Regions from separate parts of the Klebsiella sp. RIT-PI-d genome, predicted to be linked through region 2. Evidence: predicted binding sites of a transcription regulator. Region 2 holds the regulator's gene; each other region holds the start of a gene.
The links. Region 2 encodes LexA, which represses DNA repair genes until DNA is damaged. Its sites were predicted from a motif close to TNCTGTATGTACATACAGNA; they were not measured.

Region 1: a site for LexA is predicted at 3,749-3,768, ahead of rmuC (DNA recombination protein RmuC). Genes of this name have one in related genera too.
Region 3: a site for LexA is predicted at 3,988-4,007, ahead of AC791_RS10915 (metal-dependent hydrolase). Genes of this name have one in related genera too.

Annotation. Positions count from the first base shown of each region.
Region 1 is NZ_LGIT01000005.1:60,725-68,450, forward strand. It holds gene metE (5-methyltetrahydropteroyltriglutamate--homocysteine S-methyltransferase) at 1-1,815, shown strand, start outside; gene AC791_RS05770 (dienelactone hydrolase family protein) at 1,849-2,655, opposite strand; gene udp (uridine phosphorylase) at 2,911-3,672, shown strand; gene rmuC (DNA recombination protein RmuC) at 3,811-5,220, shown strand; gene ubiE (bifunctional demethylmenaquinone methyltransferase/2-methoxy-6-polyprenyl-1,4-benzoquinol methylase UbiE) at 5,310-6,065, shown strand; gene ubiJ (ubiquinone biosynthesis protein UbiJ) at 6,078-6,683, shown strand; gene ubiB (ubiquinone biosynthesis regulatory protein kinase UbiB) at 6,680-7,726, shown strand, end outside.
Region 2 is NZ_LGIT01000001.1:63,356-71,081, reverse strand. It holds gene AC791_RS00320 (maltoporin) at 1-446, shown strand, start outside; gene malM (maltose operon protein MalM) at 557-1,495, shown strand; gene ubiC (chorismate lyase) at 1,670-2,206, shown strand; gene ubiA (4-hydroxybenzoate octaprenyltransferase) at 2,181-3,053, shown strand; gene plsB (glycerol-3-phosphate 1-O-acyltransferase PlsB) at 3,174-5,594, opposite strand; gene AC791_RS00295 (diacylglycerol kinase) at 5,724-6,092, shown strand; gene lexA (transcriptional repressor LexA) at 6,202-6,810, shown strand; gene AC791_RS00285 (CsbD family protein) at 7,026-7,235, shown strand; gene zur (zinc uptake transcriptional repressor Zur) at 7,292-7,726, opposite strand, start outside.
Region 3 is NZ_LGIT01000009.1:935,667-943,392, reverse strand. It holds gene ompW (outer membrane protein OmpW) at 1-262, opposite strand, end outside; gene AC791_RS10940 (YciC family protein) at 697-1,440, shown strand; gene AC791_RS10935 (septation protein A) at 1,485-2,030, shown strand; gene yciA (acyl-CoA thioester hydrolase YciA) at 2,027-2,425, shown strand; gene AC791_RS10925 (YniB family protein) at 2,458-2,994, opposite strand; gene hxpB (hexitol phosphatase HxpB) at 3,207-3,875, shown strand; gene AC791_RS10915 (metal-dependent hydrolase) at 4,028-4,609, shown strand; gene AC791_RS10910 (L-cystine transporter) at 4,747-6,138, shown strand; gene cedA (cell division activator CedA) at 6,203-6,442, opposite strand; gene katE (catalase HPII) at 6,639-7,726, shown strand, end outside.

The DNA.
Region 1 (7,726 bases), on a different contig from region 2:
CTGGCGCTGGGCCATAAGGTAAAACCAGTGTTGCTGGGGCCAGTCACTTACCTGTGGCTGGGTAAAGTCAAAGGCGAGCAGTTTGATCGTCTGAGCCTCCTAAACGACATTCTCCCGGTCTATCAGCAGGTGCTGGCAGAACTGGCCAGTCGCGGTATTGAATGGGTGCAGATTGATGAGCCTGCGCTGGTGCTGGAGCTGCCTCAGGAATGGCTGGATGCGTTTAAACCAGCTTATGACGCGCTCAACGGTCAGGTCAAATTGCTGTTAACCACCTATTTTGAAGGTATCTCTGCCAATCTTAATACCATTTCTGCACTGCCGGTCCAGGGCCTGCATGTCGATCTGGTACACGGTAAGGATGATGTCGCTGAACTGCATGCGCGTTTACCGTCCGACTGGTTATTGTCTGCTGGCCTTATCAATGGTCGTAACGTCTGGCGGGCGGATCTCACGGAAAAATATGCGCAGATTAAAGACATCGCAGATAAGCGCGAGCTGTGGGTGGCGTCTTCCTGCTCGCTGCTGCACAGCCCCATCGATCTGAGCGTTGAGACTCGCCTGGATGAAGAAGTAAAAAGCTGGTTCGCCTTTGCGCTGCAAAAATGCGAGGAGTTAGCCCTGCTGCGCGATGCGTTGAACCGTCGCGACACCACCGCGATTGACGCATGGAGCGCACCGATTCAGGCTCGCCGTCACTCTGGCCGCGTACATAACGCGGCGGTACAGACGCGTCTGGCTGGCATTACTGCTCAGGACAGCCAGCGTGCCAGCGCCTACACGGTGCGTGCTGAAGCCCAGCGTGCGCGGTTTAATCTGCCCGCCTGGCCGACCACCACTATAGGGTCATTCCCGCAGACCACGGAAATTCGCGGCCTGCGTCTGGACTTCAAAAAAGGCAACCTCGACGCCAGCCACTACCGTACGGGCATTGCTGAGCATATTAAACAGGCGATTGTCGAGCAGGAGCGTCTGGGGCTGGATGTGCTGGTCCACGGCGAGGCCGAGCGTAACGACATGGTGGAGTATTTCGGCGAACATCTGGACGGGTTTATTTTTACCCAAAACGGCTGGGTACAGAGCTATGGCTCCCGCTGCGTGAAGCCGCCGGTGGTTATTGGCGACATCAGCCGTCCGCAAGCGATCACCGTTGAATGGGCGAAGTACGCCCAGTCTCTGACTGATAAACCCGTCAAGGGCATGTTAACCGGTCCGGTAACGATCCTCTGCTGGTCCTTCCCGCGTGAAGATGTCAGCCGCGAAACCATCGCCAAACAAATCGCGCTGGCATTGCGTGATGAGGTTGCCGATCTGGAAGCGGCAGGTATTGGCATCATTCAGATTGACGAGCCTGCACTGCGCGAAGGTTTGCCGCTCAAGCGCAGCGACTGGGATGCTTATCTGCAATGGGGTGTTGAAGCCTTCCGCATTAATGCCGCCGTCGCGCAGGACGACACTCAGATCCATACGCATATGTGTTATTGCGAGTTTAACGACATCATGGATTCTATTGCCGCACTGGATGCCGATGTCATTACCATCGAAACCTCGCGTTCAGACATGGAGCTGCTGGAGTCTTTCGAAGAATTCGACTATCCGAATGAAATCGGGCCGGGGGTCTACGATATTCACTCGCCGAATGTGCCGAGTGTGGAGTGGATTGAAGCGCTGCTGGAAAAAGCCGCCCGGCGTATTCCTGCCGGGCGCCTGTGGGTTAACCCGGACTGCGGCCTGAAAACCCGCGGCTGGCCAGAAACCCGAAGCGCGCTGGCGAATATGGTGAAAGCCGCGCAGAATTTGCGTCAGGCACAATAAAAAACAGACGCCAGCCTGTGGGCTGGCGTTTTCTTATTTATCGAGGTAGCGGGTAAACCACGCCAGCATTCTCTGCCAGCCATCAGTAGCCGACGCCTCATGATAACTCGAACGATAGTCGGCATTGAACGCGTGCCCGGCCTGCGGATAGACAATAATTTCTCCCGTCGCATTCGCCGCATTCAGTGCCTGGCGCATGTTTTCGAGGGTTTCCTGAGGAATGCTTTCATCCTGCGCGCCGTAAAGGCCGAGCACCGGGGCGCTTAAGTTATGGGCGACATCAACAGGATGGACAGGCGAGGTTAACGTCTTATCGCCAGTCACTTTGCCATACCAGGCCACCGCAGCTTTCAGCTGTGGGTTATGTGCGGCATACAGCCAGGCGATCCTTCCACCCCAGCAAAAACCGGTAGTGCCCAACCGATGAGCGTCGCCGCCGTTGCGTGCTGCCCAGTTTGCGACATGATCCAAATCTGCCATCACCTGCGCATCCGGGACGTGGGATACCAGCTCTTTAAACAGCGTCGGGATATCGTTATACGCGTTGGGATCGCCCTGACGAAAATAGAGTTCCGGGGCAATCGCCAGATAACCTTCCAGCGCAAGGCGACGACATAAATCGCGAATATGCTCATGTACGCCGAAAATTTCCTGCACTACGATAATGACAGGAAGCGGCTCTTTTGCGTCCTTAGGTTGAGCATAATAAGCGGGCATATTTTCGCCCTGCGTCGGGATCGTCGTGTCACCCGTCGCAATTGCCTCTTCGGGCGTGCGAACAAGAGTGGAAGCATGGGGTGAGGCGGCAGGGGCAAAACCCGGCTGGCGATCTGTAGTCATGGCATTCTCCGTACCCAGTATTAGCGCAGTGTTAACTATAGACCCCGCATCTGTAATTTTCCGCGTTAAAGGACAATTCATCATGTTGATGGTTACGCTATTTCGGTACATTAGTGTGATGCATGTCACTATTGCGTAGAAATAAACTGCAACAAGATTTCTCATGAGTGACTCGGGTCACGAAATTATTCCGGTCACTTCTGTAGAGTACCTTTTTGCTTCTTCTGACAAACCGACCCACAGAGGAGTCTTTTTATGTCCAAGTCTGATGTTTTTCATCTCGGCCTCACCAAAAACGATCTACAAGGGGCTACGCTGGCTATCGTCCCGGGCGATCCTGAGCGTGTGGAAAAAATCGCCGCGCTGATGGATAAGCCGGTTAAACTGGCATCGCATCGCGAATTTACCTCCTGGCGTGCTGAACTTGACGGTAAAGCCATCATTATTTGTTCTACCGGTATTGGCGGACCTTCTACCTCTATCGCCGTTGAAGAGCTGGCGCAGCTCGGTATTCGTACCTTCCTGCGTATAGGCACGACCGGTGCTATCCAGCCCCACATTAATGTGGGTGATGTTCTGGTCACTACCGCGTCTGTCCGTCTGGACGGTGCCAGCCTGCACTTCGCGCCAATGGAATACCCGGCTGTTGCCGACTTCGCATGTACCACTGCCCTGGTCGAGGCTGCAAAATCGATTGGTGCGACAACGCACATTGGTGTTACCGCGTCTTCTGACACCTTCTATCCAGGTCAGGAGCGCTACGATACCCTTTCCGGACGTGTCGTTAGCCGTTTCAAAGGCTCTATGGAAGAGTGGCAGTCCATGGGCGTCATGAACTATGAAATGGAATCTGCGACCCTGCTGACCATGTGCTCCAGCCAGGGCCTGCGCGCGGGAATGGTTGCCGGTGTGATTGTTAATCGTACCCAGCAGGAAATTCCGAACGCTGAAACCATGAAACAAACCGAAAGCCACGCGGTGAAAATTGTGGTTGAAGCCGCCCGTCGCCTTCTCTAAATTTTCTTTTGTTTTACCAGGGGCCGACACGTTCGGCCCTTTCTTTTTGCGTAAAGCCTCGCAGAAAAACCGTTTAGGCTGGACGTTTATACAGCAAGCCCGTATTTTGCATGAGGAATGAATCATGCGGGAGGGTAAATGGACAGCGCAATCATTATCAGCGTGCTACTCATGCTGGCGGGGATCGTCGTCGGCTGGCTGGCAGCAAGCTACCGCGCCGCGCAGCAGCAGGCCGATATCCTCGCTGAACAGCGCGATATTTTTGGCGAACTAAGTGCGGCAAAACAGCAGATTGCCCAGCACAGTCACTGGCGCGATGAGTGCGACCTGCTGAATAATGAACTGCGCAGCCTGCGGGAAATTAATACCTCAATGGAGGCTGATTTGCGCGAGGTCACCACGCGTCTTGAGGCCTCGCAGGATAAAACCCGCCAAATGATCAACAGCGAGCAACGGCTCAGTGAACAGTTTGAAAATCTGGCAAATCGCATCTTCGAACACAGCAACCGGCGCGTAGACGAGCAAAACCGGCAAAGCCTGCACGGGTTGCTCACGCCGCTGCGCGATCAGCTCGACGGCTTTCGTCGTCAGGTGCAGGACAGCTTTGGTCAGGAAGCGCGGGAAAGACATACGCTGGCGCATGAAATTCGTAATCTCCAGCAGCTTAATGCACAAATGGCGCAGGAAGCGCTGAATCTAACGCGTGCATTAAAGGGCGATAACAAAGCGCAGGGGAACTGGGGTGAGGTAGTGCTGACCCGCGTGCTGGAAGCTTCCGGGCTGCGCAACGGTCATGAATATGAAACGCAGGTGAGTATCGAAACCGACACCCGCTCGCGTATGCAGCCTGACGTGATTGTTCGCCTGCCGCAAGGCAAAGATGTCGTGGTTGATGCCAAAATGACCCTGGTAGCTTATGAGCGCTATTTCAATGCTGAAGAAGACTATACCCGTGAAGCCGCGCTTCAGGAGCATATTGCCTCCGTTCGCAACCATATTCGTCTGCTCAGTCGCAAAGATTATCAGCAGCTTCCGGGGCTGCGCAGTCTTGACTATGTGCTGATGTTCATCCCCGTTGAACCGGCATTTTTACTCGCCATTGACCGGCAGCCGGAACTTATCACCGAAGCGCTGAAAAATAATATTATGTTAGTCAGCCCGACTACATTACTGGTGGCGCTACGCACCATTGCAAATCTGTGGCGTTATGAGCATCAAAGCCGCAACGCACAGCACATCGCCGATCGTGCCAGCCGCCTGTATGACAAAATGCGCCTGTTTGTGGACGACATGTCGTCCATCGGCCAGAGTCTTGATAAAGCGCAGGATAACTACCGTCAGGCCATGAAAAAACTGACATCGGGACGCGGCAACGTGCTGGCGCAGGCAGAGGCTTTTCGTGCGCTTGGCGTCGAGATTAAGCGCGAGATAAATCCGGATTTAACCGAGCAGGCAACCGCGCAGGATGAGGAGTTTCGACTACGCTCAGGAGCAGAGGCCAATGATGAGAGCCAGTGCCCGACAGAAACGCCGCGATCCATGCGCTAAACTCCTTTCCTCGTGGTGGTTGAGTCATAGGGGAAATGCCCTCGATCTGTTACACTTTACGAACAATTTCTTGATAAGCAGGCCTTAAGATGGACGAGAATTCTCAGGATACGACGCATTTTGGTTTTCAGACTGTCGCCAGCGCACAGAAAGCTGACATGGTGGCGCATGTATTCCATTCGGTAGCTGCAAAATATGATGTCATGAACGATCTGATGTCATTCGGCATTCATCGTCTGTGGAAGCGCTACACCATTGATTGCAGTGGCGTACGTCGCGGCCAAACCGTGCTGGATCTGGCAGGGGGAACAGGCGACCTGACGGCAAAATTCTCTCGCCTCGTCGGTGAGACTGGCCGGGTAGTGCTGGCCGACATTAATGACTCAATGCTGAAAATGGGGCGTGAAAAACTGCGCAATTTGGGCATCGTCGGTAACGTTGAGTACGTTCAGGCTAATGCCGAGGCGCTGCCGTTCCCGGATAATACCTTCGACTGCATCACTATCTCTTTTGGGCTGCGTAACGTTACCGACAAAGAAAAAGCGCTGCGTTCCATGTACCGCGTACTTAAGCCGGGCGGACGTTTACTGGTGCTGGAATTTTCGAAGCCGATTATCGATCCGCTTAGTAAAGCCTATGATGCTTACTCATTTCACGTGTTGCCGCGTATCGGTCAAATGGTCGCCAATGATGCGGAAAGCTACCGTTATCTGGCCGAATCTATCCGTATGCATCCCGACCAGGAGACCCTGAAAGCGATGATGGAAGATGCCGGAATGGAAAACGTAAACTACTACAACCTGACGGCGGGTATTGTAGCGCTGCACCGTGGCTATAAGTTTTAACAGGAGAGCGTCATGCCGTTCAAACCTTTAATCACTGCGGGCGTAGAGAATGCCCTCAACGCCTTTTTGTGGCGTGAGCGCGGCCTGAAACCTGCTCGTCAGCGTCTGCACGGGAAAGTATTACGCGTTGTGCTGAAAGAGTTCTCATCGCCGCTGGTGCTTTGCTTTAGCGAGCGGCAGGTCGATGTGCTGGGTGAGTGGGAAGGTGAAGCGGACTGTACGGTAACCACTCGCCTGAGCGTATTGCCAAAACTGCGCGATCGCCAGCAGCTCACTGCGTTAATCCGTAGCGGCGAGCTGGACGTTAACGGCGACATTCAGGTGGTACAAAATTTTGTTGCCCTAAGCGATTTGGCAGAACTGGACCCGGCGGAATTACTGGCTCCATGGACCGGCGATATCGCGGCTGAAGGCATAAGCCGGGTTTTACGGCGCGGAGCGACCTTTCTTAATCACAGTGCGCGGCGTCAGCAGAGGTATGTCGCTGATGCGCTGACAGAAGAGTGGCGTCTGGCGCCCGGCGCGCTGGAAGTTGTATGGTTTGCTGAAGAAGTCGCTGCCGTCGAACGTGCAGCAGATAATCTAACGACACGGCTGGAAAAACTGGAGGACAAATGACGCCAGGTGAAGTTCGCCGCCTGTATTTTATCATCCAGACATTTTTGAGTTATGGACTCGATGAGCTGATCCCAAGAATGCGCCTGACGTTGCCGCTAAGGCTCTGGCGGCGTACGCTATTCTGGATGCCCAACCGGCATAAAGATCGGCAGTTAGGCGAACGTCTGCGGCTGGCATTGCAGGAGCTTGGTCCGGTGTGGATTAAGTTCGGGCAAATGCTCTCAACACGTCGCGATCTTTTCCCGCCGCTGATTGCCGATCAGCTCGCCCTGCTACAGGATAAAGTGGCTCCCTTTGACGGTAGACTTGCTAAGCAGCAGATCGAAAAAGCGATGGGTGACAGACCGGTAGAAACATGGTTTGACGATTTCGATATCAACCCGCTGGCATCGGCTTCGATTGCTCAGGTTCATACGGCGACGCTAAAAGAAACCGGTAAAAAGGTGGTCATCAAAGTGATCCGCCCGGATATTCTGCCGGTCATCAAAGCCGATATGAAACTTATTCACCGGCTGGCACGCTGGGTACCACGGCTATTACCGGACGGCCGTCGTTTGCGTCCGATGGAAGTGGTGCGCGAGTACGAAAAGACGCTGATTGATGAGCTTGATTTGCTGCGCGAAGCGGCAAATGCCATTCAGCTACGCCGCAATTTTGAAAACAGTCCAATGCTGTATGTGCCGGAAGTTTATTCTGACTACTGTAGCCAGAACATGCTGGTAATGGAGCGTATTTACGGCATTCCTATTTCCGATGTTGCCCAGCTGGAGCAGCATGGCACTAACATGAAACTGCTGGCCGAGCGTGGTGTTCAGGTTTTCTTTACCCAGGTTTTCCGCGACAGCTTCTTCCATGCGGATATGCATCCGGGCAATATTTTCGTCAGCTATGAACATCCGGAAGATCCGCAATATATTGGTATTGATTGCGGCATCGTAGGGTCGCTGAACAAAGAAGATAAGCGCTATCTGGCAGAGAATTTTATCGCCTTTTTCAACCGCGATTATCGCAAAGTGGCTGAGCTTCACGTCGATTCTGGCTGG
Region 2 (7,726 bases):
TCGATCACGGTGCAATCACGCTCGCCGAAAAATGGGACCTGATGTACGTGGGTATGTACCAGAAGTTGGATCGCGATGACGACCGTGGTACTGACTGGTACACCGTCGGCGTACGTCCAATGTACAAATGGACGCCGATCATGAGCACCCTGCTGGAAGTTGGCTACGACAACGTGAAATCGCAGCAAACCGGCGATCGTAACAGCCAGTACAAAATCACCCTTGCGCAACAATGGCAGGCAGGCGACAGCATCTGGTCCCGTCCGGCGCTGCGCGTCTTCGCAACCTATGCGAAATGGGATGAAAAATGGGGTTACGTGAAAAGCAACACCGGCGCAATTGGCCGCTCTGCCATCAGCGACTCTACCGGTAACGGTCAGTTCTCCAATAGCCGCGGCGACAGCGATGAATTCAGCTTCGGCGCACAGATGGAAATCTGGTGGTAATAGCCGTATTGATGTTGTGAACGAAAGAGAGGCGCAAGCCTCTCTGTTTCTAAGGGGTGACGCGCTATTGCCTGGCCACCGTCACACCTGAGTACTTTGAGGTGATAACAATGAAAATGAATAAAAGTCTCGTTGCGCTCTGCCTGACGGCAGGATTACTGGCTGCGGCGCCGGCAGTCAGCCTGGCCGAGGTCAATTATGTCCCACAAAATACCGCCGCTGCCCCGGCGATCCCGGCTGCAGCTCTGCAGCAACTCACCTGGACGCCGGTTGATCCGTCGAAACAGCAAACCTCTTCCACTGCGTCCGTTGGACAACGCCTTGAGGTTCCGGGTATTACCGGCCCGGTCATCGCTTACAGCGTGCCCGCCAATATTGGCGAGCTGACCCTGACGCTGACCAGCGAAGTGAATAAACAAACCAGCGTTTACGCGCCAAATGTGCTGATCCTCGATCAGAACCTGACGCCGTCTGCCTTTTTCCCCAGCAGCTATTTTACCTATCAGGAACCGGGTGTGATGAGCGCCGACCGTCTTGAAGGTGTGATGCGCCTGACACCTGCCCTGGGGCAGCAGAAAATCTACGTGCTGGTCTTTACCACCGAGAAAGATCTTCAGCAAACGACCACGCTGCTGGACCCGGCGAAAGCCTATGCCAAAGGCATTGGTAATGCGATACCAAATATTCCCGATCCTGTTGCCCGCCATACCACTGAGGGTGTGGTGAAACTGAAAGTCAAAACTAACAGCAGCTCAAGCGTCCTGGTAGGGCCGTTGTTTGGTTCATCCGATCAGGCGTCGGTCACTGTCGGCAATACCGCCGCGCCTGCATATAGCGCACCTGCCGCCGCACCGGTTACCGCCCCGGCACCTGCTGCAAAACGTGAGCCGGTTCTTAATGACACCGAAGCTTACTTTAATCAGGCTATTAAACAGGCTGTAGATAAAGGCGATGTCGATAAGGCATTGAAATTACTTAACGAAGCAGAGCGTCTGGGGTCAACTTCAGCGCGTTCCACCTTTATCAGCAGTGTAAAAGGCAAGGGATGAGTGTTATCCCGCAATGCTGATGTTTAGGCTTAGCCTTTCGGTGCGTCCTTCGGGGCGCACTTTTTTTATCACTCTGCGCTGTGTTACGTATCTGTTGCGCTTTTGCATCTAACCCGCTCCTCATCACACTTTTCTGCGTTACAATGCTGTCAGACTTTGTACCGGAGAAACAGCATGTCACATCCTGCGCTAACGCAACTGCGTGCGCTGCGCTATCTTGATCCTGTCCCCGCACTCAATCCCGCGCTGCGTGAGTGGTTATTGCTGGAGGATTCAATGACCAAACGATTTGAGCAGCAGGGAAAAAAGATCAGCATTATGCTGATGCGTGAGGCGTTTGTGGATCGGCACGAGATCGGCGAAGAACGTGCATTTTTACCAGATGAATCGCGCTACTGGCTGCGGGAGATTATTCTCTGTGCCGATGATGAGCCGTGGCTGGCGGGCCGTACTGTTGTGCCGGAATCGACACTAAACGGTCCTGAGCTGGCATTACAAACGCTGGGCAAAACGCCGCTGGGGCGCTATCTATTTACCTCATCAACGTTAACCCGGGATTTTATTGAACCAGGCACTATTGACGATTTGTGGGGGCGGCGTTCGCGGCTGCGCCTTAATGGAAAACCGTTGCTACTGACCGAACTTTTTTTACCGGCATCACCGATTTATCAGAAGGAAGAGAAAAATGGAGTGGAGTCTGACGCAGAATAAGCTGTTGGCGTATCACCGCCTGATGCGTACCGACAAACCTATCGGCGCGCTGCTGCTGCTGTGGCCAACGCTATGGGCGCTGTGGGTGGCGACGCCGGGCCTGCCGCCGCTGTGGATCCTCGCCGTATTTGTCGCGGGCGTCTGGCTAATGCGCGCGGCAGGGTGTGTGATTAATGATTATGCCGATCGTAAAATAGACGGCCATGTAAAGCGGACCGCCAATCGACCTTTGCCCAGCGGGGCGGTGAGCGGCAAAGAAGCGCGTACGCTGTTTGCGATCCTCGTGTTGTGCTCCTTTTTGCTGGTACTCACGCTAAACCGGATGACGATCCTGCTTTCTGTCGCTGCGCTGCTGCTGGCGTGGATCTATCCTTTTATGAAGCGCTACACCCACTTGCCTCAGGTGGTGCTGGGTGCCGCGTTTGGCTGGTCGATCCCGATGGCGTTTGCTGCCGTAAGCGAAACGCTCCCGCTCAGCTGCTGGCTACTGTTTTTCTGCAACATTTTATGGGCCGTAGCGTATGACACACAATATGCGATGGTCGATCGTGATGACGACCTGAAGATCGGCGTGAAGTCGACGGCGATCCTTTTCGGGCAATACGATCGTGTGATTATCGGTATTTTGCAGGTGGCGGTGCTGGGATTAATGGCCGCTATCGGCTGGCTGAACGGGCTGGGCAGCGCATTTTATGCGGCTGTGGCGGTAGTGGGGATACTGTTTATCTATCAGCAGACGCTAATTTTCCATCGTCAGCGCGACGCCTGTTTTAAAGCGTTTATGAACAATAATTATGTCGGACTGGCGCTGTTTGTCGGACTGGCGATAAGTTACTGGCCATTCTGATAGTGCTTACTCTGTTCGCCTGACCCGGGGATAATTCACAGGCTGTGCAAGCGTAGCGCTGCCGGGCATAACGATGATGTGGCTTAATGCCGGATGAAGATCCTCATCCGGCATTTTTATTTACTCGCCCTGCGCTGCGCTCTCAATGGTTAAGCGGACGTCAGACGTAATTAACTCAGCCAGCATTTGATAAACCTTCATGGTTTCTGCCGGTTCGGCATCGCCGGTGTCGCTGATATATCCTTCATCGCGTAACGTGAGAACCAGAGAACTGAACACCGCTTTGTCGAAGAACTCCGGCGCGTTAATCCCGTGCAAAACCGACAGGCGCTGCGCCACGGTGCGGCTCTCTTTCTCAAGCGTACCGCGGTTTATGGATGGATTCGCGCTCAGCAGCCAGAAGGTGATGGCATAGCGCTGGAGCGTTTCGCGCGCGCCTGCGGCCAGCAGTTGTAACGTCCGCGAACGCGACGGATCAACACACAATCCGTTCTCGTTCAGGCTAATCAAGCCCTGGCGCGCCAGCTCTTCTGTCAGCGCATCAATCACGCAGGCTATCTCACCGGTTTCCCAGCGCAGGAACAGTTCGGCTTTCAGCATCGGATAAAGCAACTCCACATGCTCAAGCAGCGCCTCCCGCGAAATCTGCCGATGCTGGGTGACGATAGCGGCAATTAACGACGGTAACATCAGCATATGCGTGATGTTATTGCGATAATAGGTCATCAGCACCGCCTGCTCGCGTGGCAGAACGATGATATCGCCGATGGTGTCTTTATCGACCTGAAACTTGTTCATCTGCAACGCATGTTCGATCAGCGCATTTGCCGTCGCGGCAGGCGCAGTGGCATCCGGCGCGTAGGGAACATTGCGCAACAGTCCAAGATAACAATCCAGCTGCTGAGTCAGCTGCTCGCGGGTCAGAGAGCGCTGACGGGATGCCAGCAGCGCGGTGCAACACAGGTTCATGGCGTTAGCTGCGCCTGCATTGTTAATACGCACCATAAGCTCGGCGGCCATGCGATTTACCGTAGGTGTCAGCCAGGCCGGACGGACGGCTTCAATCGGATCGATGGACTCACGCCACTCAGGAACGTGATGATTAAGATAGGTCATCAGCGGCATGGGTTCGCCAAAGTTGACATAGCCCTGACCCAAATTGCGCAGCTTGCTTAAGCCCCGCATCATTTGCAGCAGATTTTCTTTCTCTTTCGTCGCGCCGCGCAGCTCTTTGGCGTAGGTACCGACTTCCATCACATGCTCATAGCCGATGTAAATCGGCACGAGGGTAATTGGACGCGTACCGCCGCGCAGCATGGCCTGAATGGTCATCGACAGCGTACCGGTTTTAGGATCCAGCAAACGGCCGGTACGTGAGCGCCCACCTTCAACGAAATACTCTACTGAATAGCCACGGCTGAACAGCTCGCCGAGATACTCGCGGAATACCGTTGAATAGAGCTTGTTGCCTTTGAAGGTGCGGCGAATAAAGAAGGCACCGAGACGGCGGAAAATCGGTCCGGCAGGCCAAAAGTTCAGGTTGATGCCCGCAGCGATGTGCGGCGGCACCAGGCCCTGATGATAGAGCACATACGACAGCAGCATGTAGTCCATATGGCTGCGGTGGCAGGGTACATACACGATCTCGTGGCCGTCATGCGCCAGTTGCCGCACGCGTTCGGCGTTATGCACGTTAATCCCCTGATACAAACGGTTCCAGGTAAAGCCCAGAATACGGTCGGTCAGGCGGATCATCTCATAGGAAAAGTTAGCGGCAATTTCTTCCATCAGTGCAATGGCGTTTTGCTGCGCCTTTTCATGGGAGATTTTTTTGCTGCGCGCTTCATCTTCTACCGCACGGGCAATGGCTTTGGAGGCCAGTAGCTTATTAAACAGATCCTGACGGGCAGGCAGACGCGGTCCGACGGCAGCCAGACGCTGACGCGCGAAATGCATACGCGCAACACGCGCCAGCTTTTGCGCAATGATTTTATCCGTGCCGTGTTCGTCGGCCATGCGGCGCAGCGAAACGGACGGCGAAAAACGGACGAAACTGTCGCGGCCAAGCCAGGAAACAGCGAAGAACTTTTGCACGCCGTTAAGCATTTTTAGCGGCGGATTAACTTCACCTTTTTCACGCCCCGGCGACCGACCGAACATGATGGAAACAGGGACCATTTGTACGTCGAGAAGTGGATTACTGCGATGCAGATCCAAATAGTCGTGGAAGAGTTTGATAGACTCTTCTTTCGGCGTGTAGTACCGGAACACACGTGGGCCGCCATGAATAAATACATAACGCGGCAGCAGGGTGCCGTCGATCTCCAGAGGCTCCAGAGGGTCGGGCAGATCGTGCGCCAGACACTGCTCGCGTAGGGTCAGCAGGTCCGCTTTTGAGTTGTACGGCAATACGTACATAATAGGGCGGGACGAGTCCAGGCCCAGTTCCTGCGCGGGTTGCGCCGGAATAGATTTGCTCTTTACCAATACGCTTAATGGTAAATTCAGTAATTTGTAGTAAATTCGTGGCCAGCCAGACATAAACGATGTGAAGCCTCTGGTTAATCATGCAAATGCGCTGCAAGGATATCAGAAAGTGAACCGATTTTCTGAGCTTACGCAGGATGCGCGCTATATCATTGACGCTAATAATGTAAAAAGGTTCTTTTAATGGCCAATAATACCACCGGTTTGACCCGGATCATCAATGCAGCGGGTTATTCCTGGAAAGGATTTCGTGCAGCATGGATCAACGAAGCTGCTTTTCGCCAGGAAGGTGTTGCTGCTCTTGCAGCCATTATCCTCGCATGTTGGCTTGATGTAGATGCCATTACTCGCGTGCTGTTAATCGGTTCGGTGCTGCTGGTCATGATTGTCGAGATTTTAAACAGCGCAATCGAGGCGGTTGTCGACCGGATTGGTACGGAACGGCATGAGCTTTCAGGCCGGGCTAAGGACATGGGATCGGCGGCGGTACTGCTGTCAATCGTTGTCGCACTCATTACCTGGGCGACATTATTGTGGTCGCATTATCGTTAAAGGTCGCAAAAGTAGAAAAGTCTCTGCTTTTTCGCCCCGATAATGGTTTCAAAATCGCCGTTAACTGTATATACTCACAGCACAACTGTATATACACCCAGGGGGCGGAATGAAAGCGTTAACGGCCAGGCAGCAAGAGGTGTTCGATCTCATTCGGGACCACATCAGCCAGACAGGCATGCCACCAACGCGTGCGGAAATTGCGCAACGTTTGGGGTTCCGTTCCCCAAATGCGGCTGAAGAACACCTTAAAGCACTGGCGCGCAAAGGGGTGATTGAAATCGTCACCGGCGCATCACGCGGTATTCGCCTGTTGCTGCAGGAAGAAGAAGGTTTACCTCTCATTGGCCGCGTTGCCGCCGGTGAGCCGCTGCTGGCACAGCAGCATATTGAAAGTCATTATCAGGTCGATCCCCTGCTGTTTAAACCGAGCGCTGATTTTCTGCTGCGCGTTAGCGGTATGTCGATGAAAGATATTGGCATCATGGACGGCGATTTACTGGCCGTGCATAAAACGCAGGACGTGCATAATGGCCAGGTTGTCGTGGCACGCATTGATGAAGAAGTTACCGTTAAACGTTTGAAAAAACAGGGTAACGTCGTTGAGTTGCTGCCTGAAAATAGCGATTTTTCACCCATTGTGGTTGACTTGCGCAAGCAAAGCTTCTCCATTGAGGGTCTGGCTGTAGGCGTAATCCGCAACGGCGAATGGCTGTAAGCACGAATCGAATTCTGCGGTGCCCCGGGTGCCGCAGACATATCTCTTTCCTTTGCAGAAATCCTCAACCTCTTCTCACCTCGCAGGGTTAAATATTCTTAATTTGCCGCAGGGTGCAGGATCGTCTCCTATACTTATTCATACGTTCAGCAGAAAGATACGCTTTCTGAGCGACAAAGTTCACATGTTTTGTACCCCAAAAAGAGGACATAATTATGAATAAAGACGAAGTCGGCGGTAACTGGAAACAGTTCAAAGGTAAAGCGAAAGAAAAATGGGGTAAACTGACTGACGATGATATGACTGTCATCGAAGGTAAACGCGATCAGCTCGTGGGTAAAATCCAGGAACGTTATGGTTATGAGAAAGACCAGGCGGAAACTGAAGTAAAAGACTGGGAAACCCGCAACGAGTATCGCTGGTAAGAGTAAACTCAGCTAACCCCTGAGAAGACCTACCCCCCTGAAAGGCCGCGCCGTAGCTAGCGCGGCTTTTTCTTGCTCTGAATAGAATGATCGTGATGGCACTCGCCCGGATGGCGACATGCCTCGACTTCAGCACACCCGGCGCACAGACCGTGTGCTTCTATCACGTTATGCCGCAGGGCAAAACCCATTCTGGCTGCCAGAGCATGCATAATATCTTCCACGCCTTCTGCCCCTTCTTCTTTAACCACGCCACAGCGGTCGCAGATAAACATGGCCGAAGTATGCGTATGCTCAAAGAGGTGACACAACACGTAGCTGTTAGTGGATTCCACTTTGTGTACAAAACCCTGCTCAAGTAAGAACTCAAGCGCGCGATAAACTGTCGGCGGCTTAGCCTGAGGCTCTTTATCGCGTAGCAGATCGAGCAAATCATACGCGCTAATAGCACCCTGTTGCAGGCTCATTAAGCGCAGGACCTCAAGGCGCTG
Region 3 (7,726 bases), on a different contig from region 2:
CGGTACCGACTTTATGCCGAAACGGTGTTGCTGCCAGCAGCTCCACCCCAACATTGTCGGTCGCCATCCAGCTAAACGTCAGCCCCAGCTGCGTATTGTTATCAACATTAAATCCGCCGAGGCTGTTAAGAACATTGTCTGAACCCGCCGTAGGCCGTACCGTTGCCGAACCGGCACGGATAAAAAATTCACCGGCGTCATGCGCCCAGACATTCCCAGAGAGACTGCTTAAAATCAATGCTGCCACCGCACTCTTTTTCATATCCACTCCATCGTTATGGTTTTCTCAAGCGCGTGAAATATACCCATAAAGCGGTAAAAGTGATCTAACAGAGATCACATTTAATCCTTAGATTTAACATTCATTGATCTGGATTAATTTTTACGTTCTGAAACAGACTTTAGTTTTTGCACCTCGATCAATTTTGCCAATTATTTGCATAAGCGAAATTCCCCCTCTTTGTTCAATACCTGAACTGACGCAGGACCTATTCAGTGACGATCGCGCGCGTTTTTCCCATAGCCACGATTAAAACCTCCGTTCAACAGTGGGTTGTTTGATCTGTGCGGCTCACCGAGTCTTACCGCGCCTTTACAAAGCCAGACCATTACTTACGTTTACTGATGCTGCCACTGATGCATTATCCAGGGTACAATCGTCCGCTTAACAACAGCTGCAATACTCAAGGAGAGTGCATGTCTATCACGGCGAAGTCCGTTTACCGTGACACGGGTAATTTTTTTCGTAATCAGTTCATTACCATTTTGCTGATTGCTTTATTGTGTGCATTTATCACGGTAGTGCTTGGCCATGCTTTTTCACCCAGTGAGGAGCAGCTTTCAATCCTGAGCAGCGGAGACAACCTGGCCGCCAGCGGCGGGTTATTTGACCTGGTGCAGAGCATGACGCCTGAGCAGCAGCGGGTCTTGCTCCATGCCTCGGCTATTTCCACCTTTTCCGGTCTGGTCGGCAATGCGCTGTTAGCGGGGGGCGTTCTGCTGATGATCCAGCTGATCTCTGCTGGTCAACGCGTTAGCGCCCTGCGCGCGATTGGTGCCAGTGCGCCGGTGCTCCCTAAGCTGTTTTTGCTTATTCTGTTGACCACTTTTTTGGTGCAAATAGGCATTATGCTGATTGTGGTGCCGGGAGTTATCCTGGCGATCATTCTGTCTTTTGCGCCCATTATTCTGGTGCAGGAGAAGATGGGCATCTTTGCTTCACTGCGTGCCAGTATGCGTCTGGCATGGGCGAATATGCGTCTGGTCGCCCCCGCGATTATTTTCTGGCTGCTGGCCAAAACGCTGCTGCTGATGATGGCATCCCATTTCGCCGCGCTCACACCGCTGCTGGGTGCCGTAGTCGCTAATACAGTCAGTAATTTGATTTCCGCGATACTGCTTATTTATCTGTTTCGCCTGTACATGCTTATTCGCTCTTAACCCTGTCGCCCGCCAGGCGGGCGTTACTATTACGGAATCGTTGTATGAAGCAGTTTCTGGATTTTTTACCGCTGGTCGTCTTTTTTGCCTTTTACAAACTGTACGACATCTACACGGCGACCACCGCGCTTATCGTCGCCACGGCTGTGGTCCTGATCTACAGTTGGATACGCTACCGTCGGGTCGAAAAAATGGCGCTAATCACCTTTGTGCTGGTGGCGGTGTTTGGTGGACTGACGCTGTTCTTCCATAATGACGAGTTTATTAAATGGAAAGTCACGGTGATTTACGCTCTGTTTGCCGGCGCGCTGCTGTTTAGCCAGTGGGTGATGAAAAAGCCATTGATCCAGCGCATGCTCGGCAAAGAGCTGACGCTGCCTGCGGCAGTGTGGGCAAAGCTGAACATCGCCTGGGCGCTGTTTTTCATTGTTTGCGGCCTGGCTAACATCTATATCGCTTTCTGGCTGCCACAAAATATCTGGGTTAATTTTAAAGTCTTTGGGCTGACCGCCTTAACGCTGGTATTTACGCTGCTTAGCGGTATTTATATCTACCGGCACATGCCGCAGGACGAGAAATCCGCAAAATGACAATCGCCAATGAGTTAGCACAGGGTGAGCTGGTTTTACGGACTCTGGCGATGCCTGCCGATACCAACGCCAACGGCGACATTTTTGGCGGCTGGCTGATGTCACAAATGGATATGGGTGGGGCTATTCAGGCCAAAGAAATCGCGCAGGGTCGCGTAGTGACGGTGCGCGTCGACGGCATGACCTTCCTGCGGCCGGTCGCGGTGGGCGACGTCGTATGCTGTTATGCCCGCTGCATCAAACGCGGTACAACCTCGATCACGATTAACGTTGAAGTGTGGGTCAAGAAAGTGTCGTCGGAGCCGATTGGCCAGCGTTACAAAGCAACTGAAGCGTTATTTATCTATGTGGCGGTAGATAGCGACGGTAAACCACGACCGCTGCCAGCGGCGTGATCTATCGCCCGGCGCAGGCCGGGCGATGATAATCACATAAAGCCCAGCAGTGAAAAAAAGAAGTAGCCAATCACCAAAACTATGATGGGCGTAATGTATAACGGTATGATTTGCAGAAAGATCGTGTGGCGCGGCACCACAATGCGCGATTCGATTTGTTGCCGGGTCATCCCCTCTGCGCCCTTCGCCTTTTCAAGGATCATCTGGTCCTCAACCCCTTCACGCACGAAGCGCGCCTGACGGCTCATCCGCGCTCCGGATGCCTGTAGCGCCAGCCCAACGAAAATAAGCGCAAAGATAACCCAGAACATCAGATTAAGGCCGTGGCTGAACTGCGGCTGCGGCGAGTTAAACCAGAAGAAATTCAGGAACGGCGTGTTGAAACGCATCATTTCAATCATGACGTGGGCAAAGTCCAGCATCACGGCATTTATGCCCGCCTGCTTTTCGCTTTGCGCATACATAAATTTCAGCACTGAAATCAGGGTAGAAACGACTGCTGGAATAAAAATCACCCAACCGGCGATCCGTTTGATGATGGCGATGCGTCCAGCTTGTTGATACGTCATGGATTCCCCTTATAAAGACGCTTTGTTATCGCTGCTAATTCTACCCGCTGATACCCGATTTCGCCCGATTTTTAAAAGCAATGTGCTATAACAACCTCTGTATTGAAATGGAAACGACAGTCTGAATACTTTGCATTAGCGGATAAGCCCGCGCTGGCGCAGTGAAAAACGTATGCAAAGCGGGATGGACAGAACTCCTGAGGAGGGGTGCAATGACGACTCAGCGACAAATTCTTGCCGCAATTTTTGATATGGATGGCCTGCTCATTGATTCTGAACCTTTATGGGACCAGGCGGAACTGGAGGTGATGGCGGATCTTGGCGTCGACATTTCCCGGCGCAATGAGCTGCCGGATCTGCTGGGACTGCGGATCGATATGGTCGTGGCGTTATGGTATGACCAGCAGCCGTGGCGGGGGCCGGGGCGCGATGAGGTCACTGCACGCATTATACGCCGTACCATGGATCTGGTTGCCGATGCGCGTCCGCTGCTACCCGGCGTCCGTGAGGCCATTGCACTCTGTAAAGCTGAAGGGCTGAAAGTGGGTCTTGCTTCCGCATCACCGCTGCTAATGCTGGAAAATGTGCTGAGCATGTTTGACTTACGTGATGATTTTGATGCCCTCACCTCGGCCGAAAAACTGCCGTTCAGTAAACCGCACCCGCAAGTGTACCTCGACTGTGCAGCAAAATTAGGCGTCGACCCGCTTTGCTGCGTGACGCTGGAGGATTCTGTTAATGGCATGATTGCCACCAAAGCCGCGCGAATGCACTCAATTGTGGTACCGGCTGAAGAAACTGCGCACGATCCGCGCTATGCGCTGGCCGATGTTAAACTGCTTTCCTTAGTCGATTTAACCGCCGCGCATTTACGCCGTTAATTTCGTTGGGCATTCTTATTGAATGCCCTCTTGACCCCATCCTCACACCGCCACGTAAATTGTGACATTGAGTTACAACGTCACCTCTTTCGCATACTGTATAAAAACCCTATACTGGATGAAATAACAGTTTAGCGGGTCCACTATTTATCATGACGGCGGAAGGGCACCTTCTTTTTTCTATTGCCTGTGCGGTTTTTGCCAAAAACGCCGAGCTTACCCCTGTGCTCGCGCAGGGAGACTGGTGGCATATTATTCCGTCTGCCATTCTGACGTGTCTTTTGCCGGACATCGATCATCCGCAGTCATTTCTTGGGCAGCGCCTTCGCTGGATCTCAAAGCCCATCGCCCGGGCCTTTGGCCATCGTGGCTTCACTCACAGTTTATTAGCCGTTTTTTGCGGTCTGACAATTTGCTATTTTAAAGTCCCGGCAAGCTGGGTTATTCCGGCTGACGCCGTACAAGGGCTGGTACTGGGTTATCTGAGTCATATTCTTGCCGATATGCTGACGCCTGCCGGAGTGCCGTTGTTATGGCCCTGCCGCTGGCGCTTTCGTCTTCCCATCCTGGCGCCACGCAAAGGTAATCAGCTTGAACGCGTACTGTGTATGGCGCTATTTGCCTGGGCTATCTGGATGCCGCAGAATCTGCCAGATAGCAGCGCGGTACGCTGGTCATCAGGCGTGATCAATACGTTGCAAACCGGGTTTTATCGCTTAATTAACCAACCGTAAAGGTGATATATCAGGCGTTTTTATTCTTTAGCTATAAGCCATTCCATTTGGATATAAGACCCGTGTCACACTTCTGCTACTCTTGCGCCATCTGAGTCGGCGTTTCTAAGCCGACCATTATAAACAGGAGAACGGGGATGAATTTTCCATTGATAGCGAACATTATCGTGTTCGTCGTTTTGTTGTTTGTGCTGGGGCAAACCCGTCACAAACAGTGGAGTCTGGCAAAAAAAGTGCTGGCCGGTCTGGTACTGGGCGTGGTATTTGGCCTGGCGTTGCAGATGATTTATGGCGACGACAGTTCGGTACTGAAAAGCTCTATTCAGTGGTTCAATATCGTCGGTAATGGCTATGTTCAGCTGCTACAGATGATCGTGATGCCTCTGGTATTTGCCTCAATTCTGAGTGCCGTTGCCCGCCTGCATAACGCTGCACAGCTGGGTAAAATAAGCGTACTGACTATCGGCACCCTGCTCTTTACCACCCTTATTGCCGCGCTCGTCGGCGTGCTGGTCACCAACCTGTTCGGTCTTTCAGCCCAGGGGCTGGTTCAGGGCGTGGCGGAGACGGCGCGTCTGAGTGCCATTGAGAGTAACTATGCGGGGAAAGTGGCCGATCTGAGCGTGCCTCAGCTTATTCTCTCTTTTGTTCCGAAGAATCCTTTTGCCGATCTCACGGGTGCTAATCCCACCTCCATCATCAGCGTGGTAATTTTCGCCGCCTTCCTCGGCGTGGCGGCACTGAAGCTGCTGAAAGATGACGTTGCCAAAGGTCAGCGCGTATTAACCGCCATCGATACGCTGCAAAGCTGGGTAATGAAACTGGTCCGCCTGGTGATGCAGGTAACACCATACGGTGTGCTGGCGCTAATGACTAAAGTGGTGGCCGGTTCTAATTTGCAGGATATCATTAAGCTGGGAAGCTTTGTTGTCGCGTCCTATCTGGGCCTGGCCATTATGTTTGTGGTTCATGGCATTCTGCTGGGCGTAAACGGGGTCAGCCCGCTGCGCTATTTCCGCAAAGTATGGCCGGTACTCACGTTCGCCTTCACCAGCCGTTCCAGCGCAGCAAGCATTCCGCTGAATGTTGAAGCGCAAACGCGTCGTCTGGGCGTACCGGAATCCATAGCCAGCTTCTCAGCCTCGTTCGGTGCCACCATTGGTCAGAACGGCTGTGCCGGCCTGTACCCGGCGATGCTGGCGGTAATGGTTGCGCCTACCGTAGGTATTAACCCGTTAGATCCGATGTGGATTGCAACGCTTGTCGGCATTGTCACCGTGAGTTCTGCGGGGGTAGCCGGTGTGGGCGGTGGCGCGACGTTCGCCGCACTGATTGTCCTGCCGGCAATGGGACTTCCGGTTACGCTGGTGGCCCTGCTGATCTCTGTGGAACCGCTGATTGATATGGGTCGTACCGCACTGAATGTCAGCGGATCGATGACCGCCGGAACGCTTACCAGCCAGTGGCTGAAGCAGACGGATAAAAGCATTATGAACAGCGAAGAAGAAGTCGAGCTGGCTCATCGTTAAACGTCAGGCCGGGCGCTCTGCCCGGCTACAATGCCCCAGCCCGGTTCGCCGGGCGCATTCTATTTTACTCTGTAATATCTTCTTCCTGGCGCATCTGCGTCGCCCAGCGCTGCGCGGACTCAGGAATAGTAAACGCCTGAGAGCGTGCAAAAGTCTCGCCCGTAAACACGAACGCAACATATTTACCGCGTAAAATCCACACGTCCTGAAAACCCTCCATCTTGACCGCATGTTCAGGCGGCGCGGGTTCAATACGCGGCACGTAGCTGATGACAGGACGATTTTGTTGTCGAAGTGTTTTCATAAGCGGTTCATTCACTAAAAGGGCAGAAACAAAGAGACTATGATATCCGAAATTACCCTCTGGCGTCGCGTTGTTGAAAGATTGTGGCATTGAGTTTGCCTTAAGTCATACCTGGATCTGAGATTGTTCTATAGTTAGAGGGGTTTTTTACATTAAGAACGACCATTTTCAGAAATGAAAACAAGAGGCTTATGCAATGTCGAAAGATGATAAAAAGAGCAATAATCACACTTCTCCCGTTCATGATGAGAAACAATCACAACCAGGTCTGGACTCTCTGGCGCCACAGGATGGTTCCCATCAACCGGACCCTAAACCTACGGCCCCTGGCGAGCAGCCAACCGCCCCGGGCAGTCTGAAAGCCCCCGACGTTGAGAGTGACAAACTGACGGCGCTGGAGACTTTCCGTAAGGACAGTGAAAATCAGGCGCTGACTACCAATCAGGGCGTGAAAATTTCTGACGATCAAAACTCACTGCGTGCCGGAAACCGTGGGCCAACGCTGCTGGAAGACTTTATCCTGCGCGAAAAAATCACCCATTTTGACCATGAGCGTATTCCTGAGCGTATCGTTCACGCCCGCGGTTCTGCGGCGCATGGGTACTTCCAGCCTTATAAAGATCTCAGTGATATCTCTAAAGCTGACTTTCTCAGCGATCCGCAAAAGAAAACGCCGGTATTTGTGCGTTTTTCAACCGTCCAGGGCGGCGCGGGATCGGCTGATACCGTGCGTGATATCCGTGGCTTCGCGACGAAATTTTACACTGAAGAAGGCATCTTCGATTTAGTGGGTAACAATACGCCGGTATTTTTTATTCAGGATGCGCATAAATTCCCGGATTTTGTCCATGCGGTAAAACCTGAGCCACACTGGGCGATCCCGCAGGGTGCCTCAGCCCATGATACCTTCTGGGATTACATCTCGCTGCAACCTGAAACCCTGCACAATGTTATCTGGGCGATGTCAGACCGTGGCCTGCCGCGCAGCCTGCGCACCATGGAAGGCTTTGGCATTCATACTTTCCGACTGATTAATGCCGAAGGTAAAGCCACATTTGTACGTTTTCACTGGAAACCGGTGGCCGGTAAAGCATCCATGGTCTGGGACGAATCACAAAAACTGATTGGTCGCGACCCTGACTTCCATCGCCGCGAGCTGTGGGAATCTATCGAGGCAGGTAATTACCCGGAATTCGAACTGGGCTTCCAGTTGATCCCGGAGGAAGACGAGTTTAAATTTGATTTCGATCTTCTCGACCCGACTAAACTGATCCCTGAAGAACT